Regions from separate parts of the Klebsiella grimontii genome, predicted to be linked through region 1. Evidence: predicted binding sites of a transcription regulator. Region 1 holds the regulator's gene; the other holds the start of a gene.

Region 1 (5,720 bases):
GTGGGCGCTATGGGTGGCGACGCCGGGGATACCGCCGCTATGGATCCTCGCCGTTTTCGTCGCCGGCGTCTGGCTGATGCGCGCCGCTGGCTGCGTGGTCAACGACTATGCCGATCGCAAGTTTGACGGTCACGTCAAACGTACGGCCCGCCGCCCGCTGCCGAGCGGCGATGTGAGCGAAAAAGAGGCGCGAACGCTGTTTGTTGTGCTGGTGCTGCTTTCATTCCTGCTGGTGTTGACCCTGAACACCATGACCATTCTGCTGTCGATAGCGGCGCTGGCCCTGGCGTGGGTGTATCCGTTTATGAAACGCTACACCCACCTGCCGCAGGTCGTACTGGGCGCGGCGTTCGGCTGGTCGATCCCGATGGCGTTTTCGGCGGTGAGCGAGTCGCTGCCGCTGAGCTGCTGGCTGATGTTCCTCGCCAATATCCTATGGGCGGTGGCCTACGACACCCAGTATGCGATGGTCGATCGCGATGATGACGTCAAAATCGGTATCAAATCGACGGCGATCCTGTTTGGCGACAACGATCGCTTAATCATTGGTATCTTACAGGTGGCGGTACTGGGCCTGATGGCCGCGGTGGGCTGGCTGAGCGGGCTGGGCTGGGAGTATTACTGGTCGTTGTTTATCGCCGCGGCGCTGTTCGCCTGGCAGCAGAAGCTAATATTTAAACGCGAACGCGATGCCTGCTTTAAGGCGTTTATGAACAATAACTACGTTGGGCTGGTGCTGTTTCTTGGCCTGGCGATGGGATATATGCAGTAGCGCTGTGGGTTTCCCGGCTTGCGGCGTAAACGCCAAAGCCGGGCTACAAAACCGCATGGTCCGGTAGCCCGGCGCAGGCCGGGATATCTTGTTAAACGTTACGCTTCATCCTGGGTAACGCTTTCAATCGTTAACCGCACATCAGAAGTAATCAGATCCGCCAGCATGCGGTAGATCTTCAACGTCTCTTCCGGCTCGGCGTCGCCGGTATCGCTGATATAGCCTTCGTCGCGCAGGGTCAGCACCAGCGTGCTGAACACCGCTTTATCGAAGAACTCCGGCGCATTGATGCCGTGCAGAACGGACAGGCGCTGCGCCACGGTGCGGCTCTCTTTCTCCAGCGAACTGCGGTTGATTGACGGGTTGGCGCTCAGCAGCCAGAAGGTGATGGCGTAGCGCTGCAGCGTTTCGCGCGCGCCTGCGGCCAGCAGCTGCAGAGAACGGGCGTGAGACGGATTAACGCTCACCTCATCGTCGTTCAGGGCGATCAGACCCTGACGCTGCATCTCGGCGATCAGCGCATCGACGACGCCCGCCAGCTCCGCTTTTTCCCAACGCAGGAACAGCTCGGCCTTGAGGAACGGATAGAACATCTCGACGTGACGCAGAATTTCGGCGCGGGTAATACGACGATGCTGAGTGACGATGGCGGCTAACAGCGACGGCATCACCAGCATATGGGCGATGTTGTTGCGGTAATAGGTCATCAGGACGGCCTGCTCGCGCGGTAGAATGATGATATCGCCAATCGTATCTTTCTCGACTTCGAACTTGTTCATCTGCAGCGCGTGGTCGATAAGCTCGCTGGCTGAGGCCGCAGGCGTGGTCGCATCCGCTGAATATGGCACGTTGCGCAGCAGGGCGAGATAGCACTCCAACTGCTCGGTGAGCTGCTCGCGGGTCAGCGAACGCTGACGCGACGCCAGCAGCGCGGTACAGCACAGGTTCATGGCGTTTGCCGCGCCGGCATTATTGATGCGTACCATCAGATCCGAGGCGATGTTATTCACCGTCGGCGTCAGCCAGGAAGGACGGACCGCTTCGATAGGGTCGATAGATTCGCGCCAGTCCGGCACGTGCTGGTTCAGATAGGCCATCAGCGGCAGCGGTTCGCCGAAGTTAACGTAGCCCTGGCCGAGATTGCGCAGCTTGCTCAAGCCGCGCAGCATCTGCGGCAGACTCTCTTTCTCTTTCGTCGCGCCGCGCAGCTCTTTGGCGTAGGTGCCGACCTCCATCACGTGCTCGTAGCCGATGTAAATCGGCACCAGGGTGATAGGGCGGTTACCGCCGCGCAGCATCGCCTGGATGGTCATCGACAGGGTGCCGGTTTTCGGATCCAGCAGACGACCGGTACGTGAACGACCGCCCTCAACGAAGTACTCCACCGAATAGCCGCGGCTAAACAGCTCGCCAAGATATTCGCGGAATACGGTTGAGTAGAGCTTATTGCCCTTGAACGTGCGGCGAATAAAGAACGCGCCGCCGCGACGGAAAATCGGCCCGGCGGGCCAGAAGTTCAGGTTGATGCCGGCAGCGATATGCGGCGGCACCAGGCCCTGATGATAAATGACGTAAGAGAGCAGCAGATAGTCCATATGGCTGCGGTGGCACGGGACGTAGACTATCTCGTGGCCTTCGTGCGCCAGCTGGCGGACACGCTCGGCGTTATGGACGTTGATACCCTGATACAGCCGGTTCCAGGTAAAGCCCAGCACGCGGTCGGTCAAGCGAATCATCTCATAGGAGAAGTTCGCGGCGATCTCTTCCATCAGGGCGATAGCGTTTTGCTGAGCCTTCTCATGGGAAATTTTCTTGCTGCGCGCTTCGTCTTCTACCGCGCGGGCAATGGCTTTTGACGCCAGCAGTTTATTAAACAGATCCTGGCGCGCAGGCAGGCGCGGGCCAACCGCCGCCAGGCGCTGGCGGGCGAAGTGCATGCGCGCCACGCGGGCCAGCTTCTGAGCGATAGTTTTATCGGTACCGTGCTCGTCCGCCATCTTGCGCAGCGAGACCGAAGGCGAGAAACGGACGAAGCTATCGCGGCCCAGCCACAGAACGGCGAAGAATTTTTGAATGCCGTTGAGCATACGCAGCGGCGGGTTAACCTCGCCTTTTTCACGCCCCGGCGCGCGACCGAACATCACCGAAACCGGCACCATCTGCACGTCAAGATCGGGATGATTGCGGTGTAAATCCAGATAGTCGTGAAAGAGCTTGATAGACTCTTCTTTCGGCGTGTAATAGGTGAACACGCGCGGCCCGCCGTGGATAAATACGTAGCGCGGAAGCAGGGCGCCGTCGATCTCGAGCGGCTCCAGCGGGTCCGGTAACTCATGTTCCAGACATTGCGCGCGCAGCGTCAGCAGGTCCGCCTTCGAATTGTAGGGCAGGACGTACATAATGGGACGCGAGGTATCCAGGCCTAATTCCTGCGCAGGTTGCGCCGGAATCGACTTGCTTTTTACCAGCGCCCTTAATGGTAAATTCAGTAATTTATAGTAAATTCGTTGCCAGCCAGACATAGACGATGTGAAGCCTCTGGTTAATCATGCAAATGCGCCGCAAGAATAACAGAAAGTGCGCAAAATTTCCGTTGTAACGCGGCAAACGCGTACACTCATTGACGTCATTTACATAAAAAGGTTTGTTTGATGGCCAATAATACCACTGGGTTAACCCGAATTATTAAAGCGGCCGGGTATTCCTGGAAAGGATTCCGTGCGGCGTGGGTCAATGAGGCCGCATTTCGTCAGGAAGGCATCGCGGCCGTTATTGCCGTGGCGATCGCCTGCTGGTTAGACGTCGATGCCATCACGCGGGTGCTGCTCATTAGCTCGGTCCTGTTAGTGATGATAGTTGAAATTATCAATAGCGCGATTGAGGCGGTGGTTGACCGTATCGGTCCCGAGCATCATGAGCTTTCGGGGCGAGCGAAAGATATGGGATCGGCGGCGGTACTGCTGGCGATTATCATCGCGCTGATCGCGTGGGGAACGCTGCTGTGGGCGAACTACCGCTAAGTCTTGTCGTAGCTGCTCGCAAAACGGAAAGAAACTCCTGATTTTTGTGTGAAATGTGGTTCCAAAATCACCGTTAGCTGTATATACTCACAGCATAACTGTATATACACCCAGGGGGCGGAATGAAAGCGTTAACGACCAGGCAGCAAGAGGTGTTTGATCTCATTCGGGATCATATCAGCCAGACGGGCATGCCGCCGACGCGTGCGGAGATTGCTCAGCGCTTGGGGTTTCGCTCCCCAAACGCGGCGGAAGAGCATCTGAAAGCGCTGGCGCGTAAAGGCGCAATCGAGATCGTTTCCGGCGCCTCCCGCGGTATTCGTCTGCTGACGGAAGAAGAAACCGGTCTGCCGCTTATTGGCCGCGTCGCGGCAGGTGAGCCGCTGCTAGCGCAGCAGCACATTGAAGGCCACTACCAGGTGGACCCGGCCATGTTTAAGCCGAACGCCGATTTTCTGCTGCGTGTTAGCGGTATGTCGATGAAGGATATCGGTATTCTCGATGGCGACCTGCTGGCTGTCCATAAAACGCAGGATGTGCGCAATGGTCAGGTGGTTGTGGCGCGTATCGACGAAGAAGTGACCGTGAAGCGTCTGAAAAAACAGGGTAACGTCGTGGAATTGCTGCCGGAAAACAGCGAATTCTCGCCGATCGTGGTCGACCTTCGCGAACAAAGCTTTACTATTGAAGGCCTGGCCGTCGGCGTTATCCGCAACGGCAACTGGCAATAATCTCTTCATCTCGCAGCATCATCATCTGAAGCATGATGCTGCGTCGTTTTTCCTCATTTAGGCGCTTTCTCCATGCTTTTTAACGCCGCCGACAAAGCCCTGTGGCGCTTAGCGCTGCCCATGATCTTCTCCAATATCACCGTTCCGCTGCTGGGGCTGGTGGATACCGCCGTTATTGGTCATCTCGACAGCCCGATTTATCTGGGCGGCGTGGCGGTTGGCGCAACGGCGACCAGCTTCCTCTTTATGCTGCTCCTTTTTCTGCGTATGAGCACCACCGGGCTGACGGCGCAGGCGTTTGGCGCCAGGGATCCGCAGCGGCTGGCGCGCGCGCTGGTGCAGCCGCTGGGCCTGGCGCTGGCCGCCGGGCTGGCGATTGTGCTTTTCAGGATCCCGTTGATAAACCTGGCGCTGCATATTGTCGGCGGTAGCGAAGCGGTGCTTGAACAGGCCCGACGCTTCCTTGAGATTCGCTGGCTAAGCGCGCCGGCCTCGCTGGCGAATCTGGTTCTGCTGGGTTGGCTGCTGGGCGTACAGTACGCCAGAGCGCCGGTGATTCTGCTGGTGGTCGGCAACGTCCTCAACATTGTGCTCGATTTATGGCTGGTGATGGGCCTGCATATGAACGTGCAGGGGGCGGCGCTGGCGACGGTCATGGCAGAATACGCCACTTTCTTTATCGGACTGCTTATGGCGCGGCGCGTACTGGCGCTGCGCGGCGTATCCCTGTCGATGCTGAAAAACGCCTGGCGCGGCGATATACGCCGTCTGCTGGCGCTGAATCGCGACATCATGCTGCGCTCGCTGCTGCTACAGCTCTGCTTCGGGGCGGTGACGGTATTTGGCGCCCGCCTCGGCGCCGATATCGTCGCGGTCAATGCGGTCCTCATGACGATGCTGACCTTTACCGCCTATGCGCTGGACGGCTTTGCCTATGCCGTTGAGGCGCACTCCGGGCAGGCCTACGGCGCGCGTGACGACAGCCAACTGCTTGCGGTCTGGCATGCGGCCTGCCGCCAGTCAGGGTTGGTGGCGCTGGCGTTTGCGCTGATTTACGGCCTTGCCGGTGAACAAATTATCGCGTTGCTGACCTCGCTGCCTTCGCTACAGCAGTTGGCCGATCGCTATCTGGTCTGGCAGATGATCCTGCCGGTCATCGGCGTTTGGTGTTACCTGCTGGACGGTATGTTTATCGGC
Region 2 (5,720 bases), 120 kb from region 1:
GAGATCGCCGCTACGAATCAGCGCGGTAAGCTGCTGGCGATTGCGTAGCTGCGGAAGCACGCTCAGGCGGGTACGCACGGTGCAGTCGGCCTCGCCTTCCCACGCGCCCAGCACATCCAGCTGGCGTTCGCTAAAAACCAGCACCACGGGATCGGAAAGCTCTTGCAGCTCGACGCGCAGCACTTTCCCCAGCAGACGCTGGCGGGCGGGTTTCAGCGCCCGATCGCGCCAGAGGAAAGCGTTGAGGACCGTCTCAAGACCGGCGGTAACCAGTGGTTTGAAAGGCATAGCGTCCCTCCTGTCAGAACTTATAACCGCGGTGTAGCGCAACGATGCCTGCCGTCAGGTTGTAGTAGTCGACGCTTTCAAACCCTGCGTCCTGCATCATACCTTTCAGCGTCTCCTGATCGGGGTGCATTCGAATAGATTCAGCAAGATAACGATAGCTTTCGGCATCTTTAGCAACCAGCTCACCCACGCGCGGCAGAATATGGAAAGAATAGGCGTCGTAGGCTTTGCTGAGCGGCTCAATAATCGGTTTCGAGAATTCCAGCACCAGCAGACGACCGCCTGGCTTTAATACGCGATACATGGAGCGCAGCGCTTTTTCTTTGTCGGTCACGTTACGCAGACCGAAAGAAATCGTAATGCAATCAAAGGTGTTGTCCGCAAAAGGCAGCGCTTCAGCGTTTGCCTGGACGTATTCCACGTTGCCGACGATGCCGATGTTGCGCAGCTTCTCACGGCCCATTTTCAGCATTGAGTCGTTGATATCCGCCAGCATCACGCGGCCGGTTTCGCCCACCAGACGAGAGAATTTCGCCGTCAGATCGCCGGTGCCACCCGCCAGATCCAATACGGTTTGCCCGCGGCGGACGCCGCTGCAGTCGATGGTGAAACGCTTCCACAAACGATGAATGCCGAACGACATCAGGTCGTTCATTACGTCATATTTTGCGGCCACAGAATGAAATACATGCGCCACCATGTCAGCTTTCTGCTCTTTGGCGACAGTCTGAAAGCCAAAATGCGTCGTTTCTTGTGAATCCTCAACCATCTCAATGCCTGCTTGCTTATCAAGAAAATGTTCGTTGAGTGTAACAGGTTTAGCGCACTTCCCATACGCTTCAACGCGGCTGAGGGCGGTTATCATACGCGGCGGCAGCGGCCGTATCGGAAGAAAAATCGTTATCTTCCTGAACGTTACCGTCATCTGTAAGGAAGTATTCCTCATCCTGTGCGGTTGCCTGTTCGACTAAGTCAGGATTAATCCCACGTTTAACCTCCACGCCCAGCTCGCGAAATGATTCCGCCTGCACCAGCAGGTTGCCTCGCCCGGAAGCGAGCTTTTTCATCGCCTGGCGGTAGTTATCCTGGGCTTTATCCAGGCTCTGGCCGATAGCGGACATATCGTCAACAAACAGGCGCATTTTGTCGTACAGCCGCCCCGCTCTTTCGGCAATTTTCTGCGCGTTACGGCTCTGATGCTCATAGCGCCAGAGATTGGCGATAGTCCGCAGCGCCACCAGCAGCGTGGTCGGGCTCACCAGCATAATGTTGTTTTTCAGCGCTTCGCTAATGAGTTCCGGCTGGCGATCGATCGCCAGCAGGAAGGCCGGCTCCAGCGGGATAAACATCAGAACGTAGTCGAGCGAGCGCAGCCCCGGCAGCTGCTGGTAGTCTTTACGCCCCAGCAGGCGCATATGGTTGCGTACGGAAGCGATATGCTCCTGCAGCGCCGCTTCACGGGTATAATCATCTTCGGCATTGAAATAGCGTTCGTAGGCCACCAGGGTCATCTTGGCATCGATAACCACGTCTTTCCCCTGCGGCAAACGGACAATCACATCAGGCTGCATCCGCGAGCGGTTGTCCGTTTCGATGCTCACCTGGGTCTGATATTCATGGCCCTCCCGCAGCCCGGACGCTTCCAGCACGCGGGTCAACACCACCTCGCCCCAGTTGCCCTGGGTTTTGTTATCGCCCTTAAGCGCGCGAGTCAGGTTTAGCGCCTCCTGGGCCATTTGCGCATTAAGCTGCTGGAGATTACGGATTTCATGGGCCAGGGTGTGGCGCTCCCGCGCTTCCTGGCCAAAGCTATCCTGCACCTGACGGCGAAAACCATCCAGCTGCTCGCGAAGTGGCGTCAGCAGGCCGTGCAGGCTCTGGCGATTCTGCTCATCCACCCGTCGGTTGCTGTGCTCAAAGATGCGATTCGCCAGGTTCTCAAACTGCTCGCTAAGCCGCTGCTCGCTGTTGACCATCTGGCGGATTTTATCTTCGGCATGCAGCTGAGTGGATTCAAGACGGGTTGTCACTTCACGGAGATCGGCTTCCAGCGAGGCGTTGATATCGCGCAGGCTGCGCAGCTCGTTATTGAGCAGTTCGCACTCTTCTCGCCAGTGGGACTCCTGCACCAGCTGCTGGCGGGCCGCGCTCAGTTCAATATCCAGCTCGCGCCGCTCTTCGATAAGATCGGCGCGAATTTGATCGGCGTGCGCTTTCGTCGCCAGCCAGCCAACAATCAGGCCCACGGCCAGCGCCACAACGGCACTCATAATAATCGAAATATCCACAACGCCCCCTGCGGCAACCACTTACGGCACAAAATAGAATTGTGCTGTACAAACGTCCAGTTGGAAAGGGTTTTCCTGCGAGGCGCTACGCAAAAAAGAAGAGCCGGAGAGTCCGGCCCTTTACGGAAAGGAGAAGAACTACAGCAGGCGACGCGCCGCTTCCACGACAATTTTCACCGCGTGGCTTTCGGTTTGCTTCATGGTTTCCGCGTTCGGAATTTCCTGCTGGGTACGGTTGACGATAACTCCGGCAACCATCCCGGCGCGCAGGCCCTGGCTGGCGCACATCGTCAGCAGCGTGGCGGATTCCATTTCATAGTTCATCACGCCCATCGCCTGCCACTCTTCCATCGAGCCTTTAAAGCGGCTCACAACGCGGCCGGAGAAGGTGTCGTAACGTTCCTGACCCGGATAGAAGGTGTCGGAGGAGGCGGTCACGCCGATATGGGTGGTTGCGCCGATAGATTTCGCCGCTTCAACCAGCGCGGTAGTACATTCAAAATCAGCCACCGCCGGGAACTCCATGGGCGCAAAGTGCAGACTTGCACCGTCCAGGCGGACAGAAGCGGTAGTCACCAGAACATCGCCTACGTTGATGTGCGGCTGGATGGCGCCGGTGGTGCCAATACGCAGGAAGGTACGGATGCCGAGCTGGGCCAGTTCTTCCACGGCGATAGAGGTCGATGGGCCGCCGATACCGGTAGAACAAACAATCACTGCTTTACCGTCCAGCTCCGCGCGCCAGGTGGTGAATTCACGGTGAGATGCCAGCTTAACCGGCTTATCCATCAGCGCGGCGATCTTTTCCACACGCTCCGGATCGCCAGGGACGATAGCCAGCGTAGCCCCTTGTAAATCGTTTTTGGTGAGGCCGAGATGAAAAACATCAGACTTGGACATAAAAAACTCCTCTGTGGGTCGAATTATCAGCAGAAGCAAAACGGTACTTTACAGAAGCTGTCGGCTCAATTTTGTGACAACAATCACCACGAATGAAATTCATTGCAATAACTTTCCATAAAAGGGTGATATACATCACATTAACAAGCTAAATCGCGGAAGCCTGAACAAAAGATAGCCTGTTTCGGGCACTGTGTTTGGTTAACGTCCTGTCAAGAGCAGCTATAGTTATTGCTGCGCTAACAAATTAAGGGTACGGAGAATACCATGACGACAATTAAGCAAACCGGCTTTGCACCTGCAGCCACGCCGCACGCCGCCACTGCCGTTCACACATCAGATGAGAACATCGTCTCCGGAGAGACATCAATCCCTTCGCAGGGGGATAACATGCCGGCATTCCACGCCCGCCCGGGGAACGTCGACGGCCCGCTGCCGGTCGTCATCGTGGTTCAGGAAATTTTCGGCGTGCATGAACATATTCGCGATATTTGCCGCCGTCTGGCGAAAGAGGGGTATCTGGCTATCGCTCCAGAGCTGTACTTCCGCCAGGGCGACCCTAATGATTACAGCGACATCCCTTCTCTGTTCCAGGGGCTGGTTAAAAAAGTGCCGGACTCTCAAGTGCTGGCCGACCTCGATCACGTGGCCAGCTGGGCCTCCCGCCACGGCGGCGATGCCCATCGCCTGCTGATTACCGGCTTCTGCTGGGGCGGGCGCATTACCTGGCTGTACGCTGCGCATAACCCGCAGCTAAAAGCCGCCGTCGCCTGGTACGGCAAACTGGTCGGCGAGAAAACGTTGAATTCGCCGAAGCATCCGGTGGATATTGCCGTCGATCTCAACGCGCCGGTTTTAGGGCTGTATGGCGCGAAAGATGACAGCATTCCGCAGGATACGGTGGAAACCATGCGCCAGGCGCTGCGGGCGGCCAACGCCACGGCGGAGATCGTGGTTTACCCGCAGGCCGATCACGCTTTTAACGCCGACTATCGCGCCAGCTATCATGAAGAGTCGGCGAAGGACGGCTGGCAGCGGATGCTGGCGTGGTTTGCCCAGCATGGCGGTCAGCGCGGTTAAAGTTCAGCTATTGCCGATATGGCGCTTCACCATCCCGGCAATAGTACCGTCCGCTATCCATGAAGAAAGGCAGCGGCAAATAAATTCATAGTGCTGCGGCGCATTGCGCGGGACGCATATCGCCTGGCGTATCTGGCTAAAGCTGTCGGGCAGAACGCGTAACGCCGGGTTTTCCTGCGCGGCTTGCTCCAGAGGCTGGCGAATACCGGCCGCCATATCGCCTTCGCCGTGGATGAATGCCTGAATAGCCTCCTGAGAAGTGGCGTACTGGCGCATCGTCGCGTGTTTTAGCGTGCGAATCAGATACAGCTCGTAGGCCGCACCTTTGCCCACGTTTATCACCACACCTTCGCGGTCCATCTCCTGAACCGACCGTATTTCACTCTCTTTTTTAACCATCGCCGAGCTTTCGATGGTGACGTAGGGCGGCGTGAAGCGAAGCTTATCTTCCCGCGCCGGGTCGATAGCCAGAAAAGCGATATCCCATTGATCCTGCAGCGCCGCATCCACTACCTGCCCGGCCGTCGGCCAGGTCACAAACCGCGCTTCGCGCTGGCTCTCTGCCGCCAGCTTGTTCGCCAGCTCAACGGTTATCCCTCCCGGAGAGCCATCCGGCAGAAGTGTCGCGAGAACCGGGTTGCCCAGGTTAATGGCAAAACGCAAATATCCCTTTTGATCGTTATATTCAGTCATCATTTACCTCCGAAGAGCGACATTCGCCCGGTTCAGGAAACGCTTAACTTTAGCCAAAGAGATCCTTCCTGGGCAAACTCAATACATAGGATCGCGGCTTGTTGGTTGGACGTTCTTAATGCTCTTCTGCTTACCCCGACCCGCCACGAGTCGGGTCGCTCTCCATTAGGCCTGGCGCAGGTTCTGCGCGGCCTTGACCATGTTGGTCAGCGCGCTTAGGGTTTCCGGCCAGCCGCGGGTTTTCAGGCCGCAGTCCGGGTTCACCCACAGGCGCTCGGCGGGGATACGCTGCGCGGCTTTCTTCAGCAGCGCTTCGATCCACTCCACGCTCGGCACGTTCGGGGAGTGAATGTCGTACACGCCCGGCCCGATTTCATTCGGATAGTCGAACTCTTCGAACGACTCCAGTAGCTCCATATCGGAGCGCGAGGTTTCGATGGTAATGACGTCAGCATCCAGCGCGGCAATAGA

The links. The regulator LexA, encoded in region 1, represses DNA repair genes until DNA is damaged. The targets are predictions, from matches to a motif close to TNCTGTATGTACATACAGNA.
Region 2: the regulator LexA is predicted to act here: its motif matches at 2,619-2,638, upstream of rmuC (DNA recombination protein RmuC).

The regions. Positions count from the first base shown of each region.
Region 1 covers NZ_CP169721.1:5,330,604-5,336,323, reverse strand. Annotated here, with positions in the region: gene ubiA (4-hydroxybenzoate octaprenyltransferase) at 1-772, shown strand, start outside; gene plsB (glycerol-3-phosphate 1-O-acyltransferase PlsB) at 871-3,294, opposite strand; gene ACE3MN_RS24985 (diacylglycerol kinase) at 3,424-3,792, shown strand; gene lexA (transcriptional repressor LexA) at 3,915-4,523, shown strand; gene dinF (MATE family efflux transporter DinF) at 4,596-5,720, shown strand, end outside.
Region 2 covers NZ_CP169721.1:5,445,925-5,451,644, forward strand. Annotated here, with positions in the region: gene ACE3MN_RS25510 (SCP2 domain-containing protein) at 1-288, opposite strand, end outside; gene ubiE (bifunctional demethylmenaquinone methyltransferase/2-methoxy-6-polyprenyl-1,4-benzoquinol methylase UbiE) at 302-1,057, opposite strand; gene rmuC (DNA recombination protein RmuC) at 1,128-2,576, opposite strand; gene udp (uridine phosphorylase) at 2,715-3,476, opposite strand; gene ACE3MN_RS25530 (dienelactone hydrolase family protein) at 3,744-4,556, shown strand; gene ACE3MN_RS25535 (transporter substrate-binding domain-containing protein) at 4,560-5,249, opposite strand; gene metE (5-methyltetrahydropteroyltriglutamate--homocysteine S-methyltransferase) at 5,415-5,720, opposite strand, start outside.